Regions from separate parts of the Bradyrhizobium sp. 159 genome, predicted to be linked through region 4. Evidence: predicted binding sites of a transcription regulator. Region 4 holds the regulator's gene; each other region holds the start of a gene.
The links. The regulator LexA, encoded in region 4, represses DNA repair genes until DNA is damaged. The targets are predictions, from matches to a motif close to TGTTCNNNNTGTGTTCNG.

Region 1 (4,024 bases), on a different contig from region 4:
GGGGCTAGGAGATAGCAGGAAAAGGGGAGGAGGGGCAGGGGGCGGGCGCACGTGTGCGTGAGCGGAATACAGCTGGTGAACTACACCAACCAACGTGAACCGAAGGGGGCGATCGGGATCGCTTGTTGTAGTTCGCCTTCGATCTCCTGTAGCCCGCTGGCCAAGACCTTCGGACACGCCCGTCAGAGTCGAGCCGAAGTTCTACGCTGACGTGGAGTATCGCGACATCACATCCGAAGGGTTGTTGCGCGCCAGCTCATTCGAGGGGCTGAGCAAAGGAACGCGCCGTTCCTATCTGCGTTTTAGCTTCCACAGTGTAAGTAGAGTACCGGCCGTGAAACCGGATCGCGTGAGGGTAGCCGTCAAACAGGCCCAGGTTATTCTGGCAAGTTATGTCGAGCCGGGGTCGTGCGACGGCAATAAGACAATTAATGATCTGCTGGATGTTCTCGACGACCAAGTGCTGATCGAGGCCATGGAGAGGGAAGATGCGCAAGGCACTGGCAGAACTAAGTGAGGACGAACGTGACGTGTTGCTTTATCTCGCCGACCTCGGCACTGCAGCATGTCTCTCTGGCCTGATCGTCAGCATCATCAAGTTCATAGGCGATCAGTTTTGACAAGCCCGACTGCCCGTCTGCTTCGGCATGGAGCCACCACGGGAAAGTCCACTAGCGAACTACGCCTGCCGCATCGTCCTCGTTCGGCAAGAGCCAATCAATCGCAAGTAGGCCGGCCTCAACTACAACGAAGGCGGCAATGCCGCCGAGCAGTCCGAAGAACACAATCGAGAAGGTCGCGAGCAAAATCGCGCAGAACACGTCGGCCAGCACCTTGCAAATGCGTTGCGCCTGGTCCTGCTTGGATGTGAAGTACGGCATCTTGGCTCCTCCAGAATTTGGATCAGCCTAGCCAAAGCGAGCAGCGGTCGTCCATTCCCCATGGACGGCAGGGCCGCCGCGCACTCGCACGCTTGCATCCGTTCTGGGCAGGGGCGACCCAACAAGTGCGGCGCAGGCGGAGGAGCACCTCCGCCAGGGCGCGCAATGCGACACCAGTTGCTCAGGCGGCCTTCTCGGCCGCTTTCGCGATGATCTCGACTTCGAAGTAGCCGACGTCACGGAGCTCGGCGGCCTTCTTCTCGGCCGCTTCCCTGGTGTCCCTGTTCAATATGATCTGCCCGACACCGTCGCGGGCGCAAACGAAATAAGGCATTTCGATTCCCGATTTCGCTTGCATACACACGACCCCGGGTTCCCACAATCATGGGGGTCACTCCTCCAGCCCGGCCTTTTGCCGCATCTTGTCGATCAGCTCGGAGGCCTCGGCCTTGGTCAGCTCTTCCTCAGGCAGGTTCTGATGGGCCTGCTCGGCGAGCGTCTTGAGGTAGGATTCCTGGGCTCCTGTCATCGGGTCATCCCCGGAAACCCAGTCTTTCGGGTCCTTCTGGGTGTTGTCGGCCATCACACGTCTCCTTTTTCGTCCAACGTCTGACTCGACTCTTCGTTCCGTTTTTGTTCTCATGAGCCATATTCAAATTGCGGGGTTGAACATGCCGGACCTGGACGCTGTCAGGCGGGAGATCGAACGGATGCGCATCCAGACGGGGAGGCAGAGGAAGGAAATCCTCCAGCTACAGCGGGCTGGTCTCGGGACGGCATCGGCCGAAGCCCTGCTGTCGCGGATGGAGGCGAAGGTTGAAAGTCTCTGTGCCCAGCGGGACGCGCTGAAGAGTGCGCAGCCGCGCCAACCAAGGGCAGGGTGCTTGGCGGGAGAACGTGGTGAGCAGGCGTTGGTTCGACGACGAGCAAGGGCTCTCGCCCTTCCTGACCGCGCTCGAGGATGTTCGCCGAAAGGCGACGCGGGAGGGGTGGTGCTATCCGCACGTCCAGGCCATCATCGTGGCCATCGACCAGTATGCGGAAGCAGCGACAGGTAACCGCGAGTATTTCCTGAACAAGCCGGTTTCAATTGGCGAGAGCCGGAAGGCCAAGGACAGTCCGTGAGCAACTCAGGAAATGGGCGACGACTTACGAGGACAGTGCACTCAGTTGGCGGCGCCGGGCCGAGACCGTGTCTTTGCGCCATGGACGCGCATGATGCAGGATGCCAATTTTCACAGCTATATTGCGAGGGAGGTTTGCAATGCGACTGGCCCTTTCCATACTTGCTACCGCTTGCTTGATCGGCTCTGCGAGTTCTCAAACGTCGATTTCCAGAACGGAATTGAAGAGAGGTGATCTCACCGGAAAGGACATGGACGTCGTCGTGGTGGTCGTCGAAGTGCCTCCCGGTGAGTCGCTGGCCAAGCACATCCATCCCGGTGAGGAAATCGTCTACGTGCTGCAAGGCGCTACGCTCGATTTGCCGGATGGAAGTCATCGCGAGTTGCCCACAGGGGCTGCGATCATAAACGCGCGCGATGTGCCTCACGCCGGATTCAAGATCGGCGGTGACAGGCCGTTGAAGATGCTGAACGTCTTTGTCGTCGACAAGGGCAAGCCGATGACGGAGTTCATCAAGTAGCAACGCGTTCCTAGGTGCTGCTATGAACCGAAGGCGGGTCGTTGCAGCCTTGGAGGACCAAGGCCGCCCGCGTGAAGCCGAGGGCGATGCGATCGAGCTAGTGCGTCACTTGGCGTAACCCTGAGAGCGGAGCCAGGCGATCTTGCGGTCGCCGTTGATCCAGTCGTCGGCATCCGCCTTGCTGGTGAATCCGCTGATTTCGCGCTGTTCGCTGTTGGGGTAGTCTGCCAGTATCTTCCAGTCGTTCTCTGAGATCCGGACGGTTTTGAAAGTAACTTTTATTTTTGCCATGCAGCATTATGCAGGAAATGCTTCCAAAAGAGAACCCCATCTTGCAGCTCTCATGCTGGCTTCCTCCTAAGCTTGCTGCAAGGTGCTTCAACGGTGACGGTGCGCGCTGCTGAAGAACCATGCGGCTCGTAGCGAAATCGGCTTCGCTCGCTCGTTCGAGGGTTCACCTCTCCCCAGCGGGCAAGGCCTATTGCAGGTCAAGAAACGTAGCGATAACTCGCCCGGAGCCCGTCCTTCGAGACGCCCGCTTCCGGCGGGCCTCAGGTCGCTTTGTGGCGAGATATCAGACCGTCATGGTGAGGACGCCGCTGGCGCGGGCGGCTCCGGAGAATGCTTTGCATCGCCGGGCAAACATGCCGGCCGAACACCTTCGGCAACTACGGGAGAGGTGAACCTCGGCTCATACCGATTCAACCACGACCGTCCTACTTCAGGCTGCGATCCGTTGCTCGACGGAGACCGTCAGGTATTTGAGCACTTCTGCGTGCTCGAGATCAGGAACCGCGATGGCCGTGTGGTTGTACATCGCATGGCTCCGCGAGTTTGCGATCTTGTCCAGGATCTCTTTGCCTTTGACGACGTGGAGGCCCATGCCGTCTCCAGAGGGGAAGATCGCCAGCACGACGTCATAGGCTGCGATGACGGCTCGCAGCGCTTCGGCCTTGTCCTCGGCGACATCGACGAAAATACGCACGTCAGCTGCGAGTTCACGCAGCTCGTTAAAATCCAGCACTGTGGGATACTCCAACGCAACGATACTGATGCGAGATTGGAGGCGTTAGGTTACCGAAGTCTCAACAAGGTGTGCCGAGTCACAAGTTTCACGATGAGGTGACCCGCAGTGCTCTCTAAAGTGCGCGATGAATCAGGATGAACGTCATCGCGCTTTAGGTTATTGTTTGAGCATGATCTTTTCGGAAAACCGCTGCACACTTTTCCGGATCTAGCGCTTGGCTTCGTCTTTGCGAAGCCGGGCCTCCGCGCTCTCGTCGACGAGCTTCAAGGCGAGGCCGTCATAGCTCAGCTTGAGGCCACGGCCGACGATCCATATCCAGCCCTCGCGGTCCTTGGCTGGCTGGGCGTTGAACTGGTCGGAGATCGATTTGACGGCGACGTCCTGCGGCCGCGGATTAGTCAACTCCGCATGGACACGCCAGACCGGACGCCTGACGTGGGCCTCGTCGCTATGGACCGTGACCTTGGCGCC
Region 2 (4,024 bases), on a different contig from region 4:
ACCGCGATGGCGAGGCCGACCTGCTCATGCGCGCGCTCGCGCGCCTTGCGCAGCTTGTACTTGGTCCGGCGCGTGACGACCTGCTCCCGGAAGCCGACGAAGATCGTCAGCATGTCCTTCAGGTTCATCGTCTGCGGACGGCCGGAATCGAGCGCGACGGCGTTGACGCCGAAGCTGGTCTGGAGCGGCGTGAACTTGTAGAGCTGATTCAGCACCACGTCGGGCATGGCATCACGCTTGAGCTCGACGACGACGCGGTAGCCATCGCGGTCGGACTCGTCGCGCAGGTCGGAGATGCCCTCGATCTTCTTTTCCTTGTAGAGCTCGGCGATGCGCTCGACCATCGTCGCCTTATTCACCTGATACGGGATCTCGGTGATGACGATCGCCTCGCGCTCCTTCCGGATCGTCTCGAAGGCGACCTTGCCACGCATCACGATGGAGCCACGGCCGAGATGGTAGGCGCTGCGGATGCCCTGGCGGCCGAGAATGATGCCGCCGGTCGGAAAGTCCGGGCCCGGGATGATGTTGTTGAGCTCGTCGATGGTGAGCGAAGGATTGTCGATCAACGCTAGGCAGGCGTCGATGACCTCGCCGAGATTGTGCGGCGGAATGTTGGTGGCCATGCCGACGGCGATGCCGCCGGCGCCGTTGACCAGCAGGTTAGGGAACCGTGCCGGCAGAACCACCGGTTCTTTGCTCGAGCCGTCGTAATTGTCCTGAAAGTCGACGGTCTCGTTGTCGATGTCGTCGAGCAGCTTCAGCGCGATCTTGGTTAGGCGCGACTCGGTGTAGCGCATCGCCGCTGGCGGATCGCCGTCGACCGAGCCGAAATTGCCCTGCCCGTCCACCAGCAATTCGCGCATCGAAAAAGGCTGCGCCATGCGCACCAGCGCGTCGTAGATCGCCTGGTCACCATGCGGATGGTATTGGCCCATGACGTCGCCGACGATACCGGCCGACTTCTTGTGCTTCTTGTCCGGCGTATAGCCTTCCTCGTTCATCGAGAACAGGATGCGGCGATGCACCGGCTTCAGGCCGTCGCGCGCGTCGGGCAGCGCGCGCGACACGATCACGCTCATGGCGTAATCGAGGTAGGACTTCTTCATCTCGTCGAGGATGGAGACGGGGCGAATGTCCGAGGGTTGCGCCGGCTGGTTGCCGGGCTTGTTATCGTCGTCAGCCAAGGGGAAATCCGGTGAGGTTTTATCTGGGAATCATATAGCGCATCGGGGCCGCGATAACTACCCTCGCGAAGGTCAGGGCAAGCGATTTTTCCGCCTATTTTTCCAACAACTTAAGCCCTTCAGAGCCCTGCTCCCGAGAGGCGCGAAATCGGCCTTCCGAAATGGCCTCCATCGCCTGAAGATCGCGCTGCGAGTGCCCTTTCAGAATATTTGCCATGGCGCAATCCAAGCTCACGTCAAACATGAAGCGGGCCCGGAAAATCCGAGCCCACCCCGCCGATGAACAGGAATTGCTGACACGACACACCAGGCGGAGCCCGATCGGGCAATGCGCCTCGGCCGCGTGATCCGTGTTCTCAGAACGGGATATCGTCGTCCATGTCGCTGTTGCGGGCACCGCCAGCGGCAACGGGACGGCGAGGCGCGCTGCTTACGGGACCGGACGAGCCGAAGTCGCCGCTGGGTTCGTCGCCGAAGCTGCCACTGCCTCCGCCGCGACCGTCGAGCATCGTCAGGGTCGAGTTGAAGCCCTGGAGCACGACTTCGGTCGAGTACTTCTCGACGCCGCTCTGGTCAGTCCATTTGCGGGTCTGGAGCGCGCCCTCGATGTAAACCTTGGCGCCCTTCTTCAGGTACTGCTCGGCGACCTTGCACAGCCCTTCATTGAAGATCACGACGCGATGCCATTCGGTCTTTTCCTTGCGCTCGCCGGTGTTCTTGTCGCGCCAGGTCTCAGAGGTGGCGATGCTCAAATTGGCAATCGGTCGCCCGTCCTGGGTGCGGCGGATTTCGGGATCCTTGCCGAGATTTCCAACCAGAATGACCTTGTTGACGCTTCCCGCCATCGCCGCTCTCCACTCCAATGCCACTGAATTTCAAAGGCCGAGTCCGCTCTGTGCGTTCCTCCGCCGCCCGTTGAGGCGACCCTATACGCTTGCGGGCGCCGCTCAGCCCATCACCCCTCGGGTTATCCCCACATATAGCACCGCCATTGGCTTCGTTCCAGATTTGTTCTTTGAGACAATCCGAGGCGGACATCGATGGTGGTGATGAAGGCAGCCGCTCGATGGAACTTTTTTGGGTTCCCGCGAAAGGCGGAACCGCTTAACATTCATCAAGTTGCGCTTGGCTCAATCGGTCCGCGAGTGTGGCATTTCGGAGACGGACTTTGCCGGTTTCGTAGGCTAGGGTTGCCTCGGAATTAGTTCATATGGGCGTCGCGCCTTAATTAGCCGCTTCGGGGAGTTCGAGAAGCGGTCGAAACTGGGGAGACTGCAATGAATAGGATTCTGTTTAGTGCAATCGGTGCAATGGCGCTGGGCCTCTCGGCTCCCGCAAGCGCGGCAGATCTCGCTGCGCGCCCATACACCAAGGCTCCGGCTCCTGCCGTTGCCGCGATCTACGACTGGAGCGGCTTCTACATCGGTATCAACGGCGGCGGTGGTTCGAGCCACAAGTGCTGGGATTTTGTGACGCCTGTTACCGGCACTCTGGTTGGCGAAGGCTGCCACAACGCGACGGGCGGCACGGTCGGTGGCCAGATTGGCTATCGCTGGCAGTCGACCAATTGGGTGTTCGGCTTCGAGGGCCAGGGCAACTGGGCTGACTTTTCTGGCGACAACGTGAGCACCCTCTTCCCTGGCACCGCTTTGGTCACCGGTGATCGTAACCGCTCTCGCATCGACAGTTTTGGCCTGATCACTGGCCAGGTCGGCTATGCCTGGAACAATGTGCTGTTCTATGTGAAGGGCGGCGCCGCTGTGGTCGGGGACAAGTACGACGTCTATGCCGCCGCAGGCACTCCGGGCGCTGGCACGCTGCTGGCATCGGCACGTGAAACCCGCTGGGGTGGTACGGTGGGTGCCGGTCTGGAATTCGGATTCGCACCAAACTGGTCGGTCGGCGTCGAATACGACCACATTTTCCTCGGCCACCGCACGATCGGCTTTACCACGCCGGCGGGCGTTGTGTTCGGGAGCGACCGAATTGGCCAAGATGTCGACATCGGTCTCGTCCGGCTGAATTACCGCTTTGGCGGCCCGCTGGTCGCGAGGTACTGATCGCTCTGATTTCGTTCAACGATTAAAGGCCGGCCTCGTGCCGGCCTTTTTCGTTTTATCCAAAGCAGACGGTCGGATAAGTCAGTGATCAAGACGTTTTGTGGCTGTTGTGGCTTTTCGGAGACACAACTTGCGGCTTTAGTGGTGTAAGCACGGCATTAGTTGGGCCGTTGAGTCCGCTGCCTTCGGCATGGAAGGCGACAACAGAAACTGGGACTGGGATTAGTTGAAAATGAAAAAGGTTTTGTTGGCTTCGGCCTGCTTGTTCGCTCTCGCTGCTCCGGCTTCAGCCGCTGACCTCGCAGCGCGCCCCTATATCAAGGCCCCGATCGCTCCGGCCGCTGTCTACAACTGGACCGGCTTCTACCTCGGCGTCGTCGGCGGCGGCGCTTGGGAAAACGCGTCCGACCCGCGGATGCAGGGTGGCTTCGTCGGTGGCACCGCCGGCTACAACTGGCAGACCGGCAACGTCGTGTTCGGCATCGAGGCGGATGGCGCCTGGGCTGACGTGAGCGCTTCGGCGACCGCTCTTGGCATCACTGTCGCCTCCAAGACCGATGCGCTCGGCACCGTGCGCGGCCGAATCGGCTGGGCCGTCAACAACGTCCTGTTCTACGGCACCGGCGGCTACGCCTGGATCGACAACAAGATCACCGTCAGCGCCCTCGGCGTGAGCGTCTCCGACAGCAAGTGGCATTCCGGCTGGACCGTCGGTGCGGGCGTCGAAGCTTTCTTCGCTCCGCAGTGGTCGGTCAAGGGCGAGTACCTCTATCGCAG
Region 3 (4,024 bases), on a different contig from region 4:
GCAGCACGGCGCAACGCGACTTCAGCTTTTGCGCGAAGGTAGTAACGGCGCGGCCGGCGCTGGCGACGTTCTCGCCATGGGTCTCGGCCGCTTTGGTGGCTGCATCGATCTCGGCCGCGCTCTCGCCGACCGAGACGATGAAGTCTGAGGCGCTGGCAGCGTTGCCGGAGACTTCGCTGGTGGTGGCGTTCTGCTCGGCGACGGCGCCGTTGACGGTCTCGAACACCGGGCGGATCGCCTCGATCGCCTGCGAGATGCGGTGCACGGCATCCGCAGAGCCGGCGGCGTCGCGCTGGAGTGCATCGATCTTTTTGGTGATCTCTTCGGTCGCGCCCTGGGTCTGCACTGCGAGCGCCTTCACTTCCGTCGCGACAACTGCAAAGCCTTTGCCGGCCGCGCCGGCGCGCGCGGCCTCGATGGTCGAGTTGAGCGCGAGCAGCGTCGTCTGCCGTGCGATCTGCGCGATCAGATTGACGACATTGCCGATGGCGGCGGAGGACTCGCGCAGGCGATCGACATTGGCGCGGGCTTCCTGCGCGGCGGCGCTGGCCTCGTCGGCGAGCTTGCCTGCCTCGCGAACCTGCGCTCCGATTCCCAGTGCGGACTGCGTGAACTTGTCGGCGGCATGGGCGAAGGTCGAGGCGGTCGATTGCGCCGCGTTGGTGCGGCCGGTCAGGGCGTCGGTGCGGTCGCGAATGGCGGCAAGGGTTGCCGCGGTCGCCTCGGCGCCGCCGGCCACCGAATTGGCGGCGCGCTCGAGCTGCCGGATCATCGCGCCGAGCTCGAGTTCCAGCAGTTCCAGGATCTCGCGGGCCGAGTCGCCATCGGCGGTCCCGGCGGGCTCGGAATGAGCCACCGGTTGCGCAGCCTGCGGGGCTGCCGCAGGCGCAGCCATGTCCGGCAGACGCTTCCGAAATAGTCCGAACGCCATCGGGTCTCTCTGGTCGGGGGACGGTCGGACGCTATTTTCGCAGGCTGAAATGAAGTCAGGGTTAACGATGCCTGAGACCTAGGCAGAGGCCATTACGGCGGCTACCTTTACAGTGCTACCTTAGAGCAGCAGATCCCTTTGATTCCGGTGGGTTGGCGGCCTATAAGGCCGCGCCTCCCACCCATCGGCGAACGATCCCAAGACCCTTCAAGAGACCACGCATGGCCGGACATTCCCAATTCAAGAACATCATGCACCGCAAGGGGCGGCAGGATGCCCAGAAGTCGAAGCTGTTCGGCAAGCTGGCGCGGGAAATCACCGTCGCGGCCAAGCTGGGTACACCCGACCCCGCCATGAACCCGCGCCTGCGCGCCGCCGTGATCGCCGCGCGCCAGGAGAACATGCCGAAGGACAATATCGAGCGCGCCATCAAGAAGGCGCTCGGCAGCGAGGGCGAGAATTATGACGAGATCCGCTACGAGGGCTACGGCCCCGGCGGCGTCGCCGTCATCGTCGAGGCGCTGACTGACAACCGCAACCGCGCCGCGTCCGATATCCGCTCCTTCTTCACCAAGTCCGGCGGCAATCTCGGCGAAACCGGCTCGGTCTCCTTCATGTTCGACCGTACCGGCATCATCGAATACGATCGCAGCGTCGCGTCTGACGATGCCGTGCTGGACGCGGCAATCGAGGCCGGCGCCGACGACGTGATCTCCGGCGAGGGCGGACACGAGATCTACGCCTCGACCGAAAGCTATCGCGACGTCGCCAAGGCGCTGGAAGCCAAGTTCGGTGAGCCGCGCAAGGCCGCGCTGATCTGGAAGCCGCAGAACACGGTGTCGGTCGACGACGAGACCGGCGAGAAGCTGCTCAAATTGATGGACATGCTGAATGAGCACGACGACGTCCAGAACGTCTACGCCAATTTCGAGGTGTCGGACGCGCTGATGGCGAAGATGGGCGGCTAGGCCCTCAACCCTCCGCTGTCGTCGCCCGGCTTGACCGGGCGACCCAGTATTCCAGAGACGTTCGAACAATACCGATAAGCCGCGGCATACTGGATACCCGCCTTCGCGGGTATGACACCGGAATGTGTGCTGAGCGGCGGTGCGCCCCGCGGTATCCCACTTCCCCTGTTACTTCCGTTCTGTTTCTGTTTCGCTTCGGGCGGCCAGCCGCTATCACTGGCCCATGACTGCGCTCCCGATTCGCGGCCCCGTTCGCATCATCGGCATCGACCCCGGCCTGCGCCGCACCGGCTGGGGCGTGATCGAGGCTGAGGGCAACCGTCTGATCTACGTCGCCTGCGGCTCGGTGGAACCGCCGGACGACTTGCCGTTGGCGAGCCGGCTGCTTGCGATCCATGAGGGGCTCGCGGCCGTTCTGTCCGATCACCGGCCGATGGAAGCCGCGGTCGAGCAGACCTTTGTCAACAAGGACGGCGTTGCGACACTGAAGCTCGGCCAGGCCCGCGGCGTTGCCATGCTGGCGCCCGCAATGTTCGGCATCGTTGTCGCCGAATATGCGCCGAACCAGGTCAAGAAGACGGTGGTCGGCGCCGGTCACGCCGACAAGCAACAGATCGCGATGATGCTCAAGATTTTGCTGCCCAAGGCCGAGCCGCCGTCGGCGGATGCCGCCGACGCGCTCGCCATCGCCATCACCCACGCTCATCACCGCCAGAGCACCGCGCTCAGGCTGAAGGTCGTGGGGATATGATCGGCAAGCTCAAGGGGCTGATCGATACTTACGGCGAGGATTTCGTCATCCTCGACGTCGGCGGCGTTGGCTATCAGGTGCATTGCTCGTCACGCACGTTGCAGCATCTGCCGTCGCCGGGCGAAGCGGCCGTGCTGTCGATCGAGACTTATGTCCGCGAGGACCAGATCAAACTGTTCGGCTTTCGCACTGACCAGGAGCGTGAATGGTTTCGCCTGCTCCAGACCGTGCAGGGCGTCGGCGCCAAGGTCGCGCTCGCCGTGCTCGGCACCTTGTCGCCGGCTGACCTCGCCAATGCCATCGCGCTCCGCGACAAGGCGGCGGTCGCGCGCACGCCCGGCGTCGGCCCCAAGGTCGCCGAGCGCATCGTCACCGAACTGAAGGACAAGGCGCCGGCCTTTGCCAATGTCGATCCGGCCGTGGTGCATCTCGCCGGCGCCGTCGACGACCAGCGCGCGCCGCGCCCCGTGGCGGATGCGATCTCCGCACTGGTCAATCTCGGCTACGGCCAACCGCAGGCCGCCGCGGCGATTGCGTCGGCTTCGCGTAGTGCGGGCGAGAATGCCGAGACCGCGCAGCTCATCCGCCTCGGCCTGAAGGAACTCGCGAAGTGAGCGATCCCAAGGCCAATCGCATGGTCTCGCCCGAGCGCCGCAGCGATGATGTCGGCGACACCGCGCTGCGCCCGCAATCGCTGTCCGACTTCGTCGGCCAGCAGCAGGCGCGCAAGAACCTCTCGATCTTCATCGAGGCGGCGCGCAAGCGCGGCGAGGCGCTGGATCACGTGCTGTTCGTGGGTCCCCCGGGTCTCGGCAAGACCACGCTGGCGCAGATCGTGGCGAAGGAGCTGGGCGTCGGCTTTCGTGCCACATCGGGGCCGGTGATCGCCAAGGCCGGCGATCTCGCCGCTCTCCTCACCAACCTCGAAGAGCGCGACGTGCTCTTCATCGACGAAATCCATCGCCTCAGTCCGGCGGTGGAAGAGGTGCTCTATCCCGCGATGGAGGACTTTCAGCTCGACCTCATCATCGGCGAGGGCCCGGCGGCGCGCTCGGTGAAGATCGAGCTGTCGAAATTCACCCTCGTCGGCGCTACCACGCGCGCTGGCCTGCTGACCAATCCGCTGCGCGACCGCTTCGGCATTCCGGTGCGGCTCAATTTCTACACCATTGAAGAACTGGAAAGCATCGTCAGCCGCGGCGCGCGCGTGCTCAATGTCGGCATGACCGCCGATGGCGCCAACGAGATCGCGCGCCGCGCCCGCGGCACACCGCGCATCGCGGGCCGTCTGCTCCGCCGGGTCCGCGACTTCGCCTCGGCGGCCGATGCCGACAAGATCGACCGCAAGATCGCCGACCACGCACTCAGCGCGCT
Region 4 (4,024 bases):
CGGACTTATTCTCGTGCTGGGCAAAGCCTACCTCACAAAGCAAGCCTCCTTGCTGCTCGAATTCGCCAAGACAACTTCGGATTCGCGCCTCTCCGCCAAGCTGATCAGCAAGGCCGCCGACCTAAAGTCGCAGGCCGATCCGCTGCCGGACAAGGATCAAAGCCCCAAAGCTCCGGACGTGACATCCAGCGTCAGTTCGGGCGAACAGACGCAGAGTTGATCCGATGCCGGCCGTGGCGCTCATCCTTCTCGTCCTCGCCATGGCTATCCTCGTACCGGTCTGTCTCGCCTTCCGGATCATGCCGTGACCGGTCTGAGCACGATTCTTCATGACGGAGATCACGCAGGATAAATCATCCTGTCGGCGCCTTTGCCTCGCGCCTGCACTCGGCTAGAACTTTCGCCGCCCATTGCCGATATGCTCAGCAGGAGTTTCCGCCCTTGGCCCTGATGCCGGTTTCTGACGCGCTTGCCGCGGTGCTGGCGGGTGCGGAGCCGCTGCCTGAAGCGATGGTTTCCCTCAACGAGGCCTATCATCGCGTGCTCGCACGCGATGTCCCGGCGCTGCGCACACAGCCGCCGGAAGCAATGTCGGCGATGGACGGCTACGCGGTGCGCGCGAGCGATGCAACAAAGCTCGATAGTACGCTCACCTTGATTGGCGAAGTGGCGGCGGGTCGTCCGTTCGCGGGAACGCTGGGCCCCGGCGAAGCCGTGCGGATCTTCACCGGCGGCGTCATTCCCAACGGTGCCGACGCGGTCGTGATCCAGGAGGACACGGTTGCGGACGGCAAGCGCATCACGATCAAGGAAGCCGCGATTGCCGGCCGCCACATCCGCCCCGCGGGCGTCGACTTCTCCGAAGGAGACGTGCTCCTGCGCAAGGGAACCCGTCTCACCGAGCGCGATCTCGCGCTCGCCGCCGCCATGAATCATCCGCAGCTTGCCGTCTGCCGCCGTCCGAAGGTCGCGATCCTCGCCACCGGCGACGAGCTGGTCATGCCGGGAACCACACCCGCTCACGGCCAGATCGTCTATTCCAACGGCTATGCCCTGCACGCGCTCGCCCGCAGCGAGGGGGCCGATACCATCGACCTCGGCATTGCCGCCGATACGCTGGAGGCCACCACTGCCGGCATCCGCCGCGCCCGCGAGAGCGGCGCCGAGATCCTGGTCACGAGCGGCGGCGCGTCGGTCGGCGACCATGATCTGGTCCAGCAGGCGTTGAGGGACGAAGGCATCGCGATGGCGTTCTGGAAGATCGCGATGCGCCCGGGCAAGCCGATGATGCATGGGCGGCTCGGCGCGATGCGCGTGATCGGCCTGCCGGGCAATCCTGTGTCATCCTACGTGTGCGCCTTCCTGTTCCTGGTGCCGCTGATTCGCGCCTTGTCGGGACGATCCATGATTCATCACCGACAAGAACGCGCCGTGCTCGGCCGCGATGTGGATGCAAACGATATGCGCGCGGACTATCTGCGCGCACATCTGGAGACGCGCGACGATGGCACGTTGGTGGCCCTTCCCGTCAATCACCAGGATTCCTCGCTGCTTGCGAATCTCGCTGCAGCACAGGCACTTCTCGTCCGCGCACCGTTCGCTCCGAAGGCAGAAGCCGGCTCGCCTTGCGAGGTCCTGCGCCTGCCCGTCTGAACGCATCCACCACACGCGTTCCGCGAACTTTGTCCCGTTCACGGTAAATTAAGCAGTTGCGGAACACATATCGAACATATAGTGTCCGTTCATGATTTGTTTCGAGCATGTAGCGGTTCACCGCTCCAATTTAGCGTCTCGGAATCGAACGACATCAACCGGGGGACTTTGGTCGAGATGTTAACGCGCAAACAATACGAGCTTCTGCGGTTCATCAGCGAACGTCTGAAGGAAAGTGGCGTGCCGCCCTCCTTCGACGAGATGAAGGATGCGCTCGACCTGCGCTCGAAATCGGGCATCCATCGCCTGATCACCGCGCTCGAGGAGCGCGGCTTCATCCGCCGCCTGCCCAACCGCGCCCGCGCCATCGAGGTGATCAAGCTGCCCGAGCTCCAGGCCGCCGCCGGCAGCCGCCGCGGCTTCACGCCGAGCGTCATCGAGGGCAATCTCGGCAAGGTGCGCGCGAGCTCCAGTTCTTCCGCGGACGAAGGCGAGCGTCCCGTTGCGGTGCCCGTGATGGGTCGCATCGCGGCCGGCACGCCGATCGAAGCGTTGCAGACCCGCAGTCACACCATTAGCGTGCCGCCCGACATGCTCGGCTCGGGCGAACACTACGCACTCGAAGTGCGCGGCGATTCGATGGTCGAAGCCGGCATTCTCGATGGCGACATGGCGCTGATCCAGCGTAACGAGAGCGCCGATACCGGCGACATCGTGGTGGCCCTGATCGACGACGAGGAAGCGACGCTCAAGCGCTTTCGTCGCCGGGGGGCGTCGATCGCGCTCGAGCCCGCCAATGCCGCCTACGAGGTGCGCATCCTGCCGCCGAACCGGGTGAAGATTCAGGGCAAGCTGATCGGGCTGTACCGCAAGTACTGAGACGGGCCAGCGGTCATTCGATACCAATGATTCCGATTGGAGCGGACGATGGTCCGCTCCAGCTGGATAGTCTTTTGGTCTTGCGCAGATTATCCGGCCCCTCTCTCCGGCGCTCCATCCTCGGCATGCGGCTCCAAGCACGCATCGCTTGTGAAGAGATCGTGCGCAGGATCGCTTTAAGCGCCTTCGCAGCGTGCTGATCGCTTGCATCGGCCGCGCAAGCATTCGCAACTCAATTGCAGCACCATGCACGCAATCTGCGCACGTAGGGAGCGAGCTATTCCGCAACGCCTAAACTCCCATCAACCGACAGCCACGGCGAAGCTGGCCACATTCCCCCTCTCGGCGCCCGCAGGCCACGGGCGCTCGCATCCGCCGAATGCACTGAAGCGAGCTTTGTTCCTATGACTTCGGGAAAGATAATGTGATCGTGTCCGGCAACGCCAGCCGCAGATTTGCCCACAACCGAGCAGAGCGTTACGTGCTTCCACTCTGATAGAGGCTTGCGCCTCCGAAGGAGGCGCGGGTTGCTATCTTCGAATGAGGAGCACCCGATGTGTGACTACAGCCTGCATGCCGTTGCATCTCGCCCCGCCGAAGTCGGCGAGACGATCGTGTCGACAACGTTCCGCGGCACCTCAACGCGCGGCTTTGCTTCCGCGGCCGATCCGACCGTGGCCGTCTGCCTGCTGCCGGGAACGGAGCTCGCCTTCGCCGACAACGTCCGTTACGATAATCGCTGGATCTGGACGCGCACCATCAACTCCCGCGTCGGCAAGTTCGGCAAGATCGATCCGCACATACCCGACCGCCATCATGACGCGATCGAATTCCCCGACGGCAAATACGTGCTGGTGACGCAGCTCGTCGAAGGCCAGCGCGCAACCGTGCTGCAATTGCCGGTGACGCAGCCGGTCAGCGAGCGCGAGCACAAGCCGCAGATCGTTGCCGATAGCCGGTCGACGATCACGCGCCTGCCGATTGGCTGAGCCGTCCCCGCCCGCGGGGTCGGGCCAGGATTGAAATGCCATCGCCGGCCGAGGCCGGCGAGATGGTATAATTTGTGTGCTGCGGAGTCCGGTCGGACCCGGACCTACTCTTCGCATTTGTTTTTAATCGTCCGGCCCCTAATCGTCGACCTGCAAGTCGGTCTCCGCCGGCGTTGCATCCCGGTTGCGGGCCGCGGCCGTCCTCGGCACAAGGCTCCCATCGAAATCACCCTCGCCGGCGCCGGCCGGCAACCAGGGACGGCTTGTGCCTCTTGCTCTCACCGCCTGTATCGCAAAGCCGTCACCACGCTGCGTCAACGCCAGCGCGCCCTGGCTGGTGAGACGCTGCCGGTCGACCACCATCGCCGCGCAATCGGGCGGCGCGGGGCGCGTCGTGACCACCAGCGCGGCGCGACTGCAATCCTCAGCCAGCGCATCGATGCGCAGTGAAAGCGCGACCAGCCGACCGTCGGCAAGCGGCGTCACACAGCCGGACTCGTCGC

Region 1: IVA96_RS12665 (DUF3072 domain-containing protein) is a predicted target of LexA. The motif match lies at 1,505-1,522, and genes of this name have one in related genera.
Region 2: IVA96_RS23210 (single-stranded DNA-binding protein) is a predicted target of LexA. The motif match lies at 2,186-2,203, and genes of this name have one in related genera.
Region 3: ruvC (crossover junction endodeoxyribonuclease RuvC) is a predicted target of LexA. The motif match lies at 2,075-2,092, and genes of this name have one in related genera.

Annotation. Positions count from the first base shown of each region.
Region 1 covers NZ_JADPKE010000050.1:20,847-24,870, reverse strand. The annotation lists gene IVA96_RS35595 (hypothetical protein) at 489-620, shown strand; gene IVA96_RS12675 (hypothetical protein) at 672-881, opposite strand; gene IVA96_RS12670 (hypothetical protein) at 1,063-1,215, opposite strand; gene IVA96_RS12665 (DUF3072 domain-containing protein) at 1,273-1,464, opposite strand; gene IVA96_RS12660 (hypothetical protein) at 1,782-2,006, shown strand; gene IVA96_RS12655 (cupin domain-containing protein) at 2,257-2,526, shown strand; gene IVA96_RS12650 (hypothetical protein) at 2,632-2,817, opposite strand; gene IVA96_RS12645 (hypothetical protein) at 3,248-3,550, opposite strand; gene IVA96_RS12640 (hypothetical protein) at 3,761-4,024, opposite strand, start outside.
Region 2 covers NZ_JADPKE010000085.1:7,342-11,365, reverse strand. The annotation lists gene gyrA (DNA gyrase subunit A) at 1-1,187, opposite strand, end outside; gene IVA96_RS35640 (hypothetical protein) at 1,282-1,404, opposite strand; gene IVA96_RS23210 (single-stranded DNA-binding protein) at 1,544-2,032, opposite strand; gene IVA96_RS23205 (outer membrane beta-barrel protein) at 2,465-3,247, shown strand; gene IVA96_RS23200 (outer membrane protein) at 3,480-4,024, shown strand, end outside.
Region 3 covers NZ_JADPKE010000053.1:130,139-134,162, forward strand. The annotation lists gene IVA96_RS14605 (methyl-accepting chemotaxis protein) at 1-931, opposite strand, end outside; gene IVA96_RS14610 (YebC/PmpR family DNA-binding transcriptional regulator) at 1,153-1,899, shown strand; gene ruvC (crossover junction endodeoxyribonuclease RuvC) at 2,123-2,650, shown strand; gene ruvA (Holliday junction branch migration protein RuvA) at 2,647-3,264, shown strand; gene ruvB (Holliday junction branch migration DNA helicase RuvB) at 3,285-4,024, shown strand, end outside.
Region 4 covers NZ_JADPKE010000061.1:90,623-94,646, forward strand. The annotation lists gene IVA96_RS17275 (hypothetical protein) at 14-220, shown strand; gene glp (gephyrin-like molybdotransferase Glp) at 442-1,653, shown strand; gene lexA (transcriptional repressor LexA) at 1,831-2,532, shown strand; gene IVA96_RS17290 (hypothetical protein) at 3,087-3,521, shown strand; gene IVA96_RS17295 (ComEC/Rec2 family competence protein) at 3,660-4,024, opposite strand, start outside.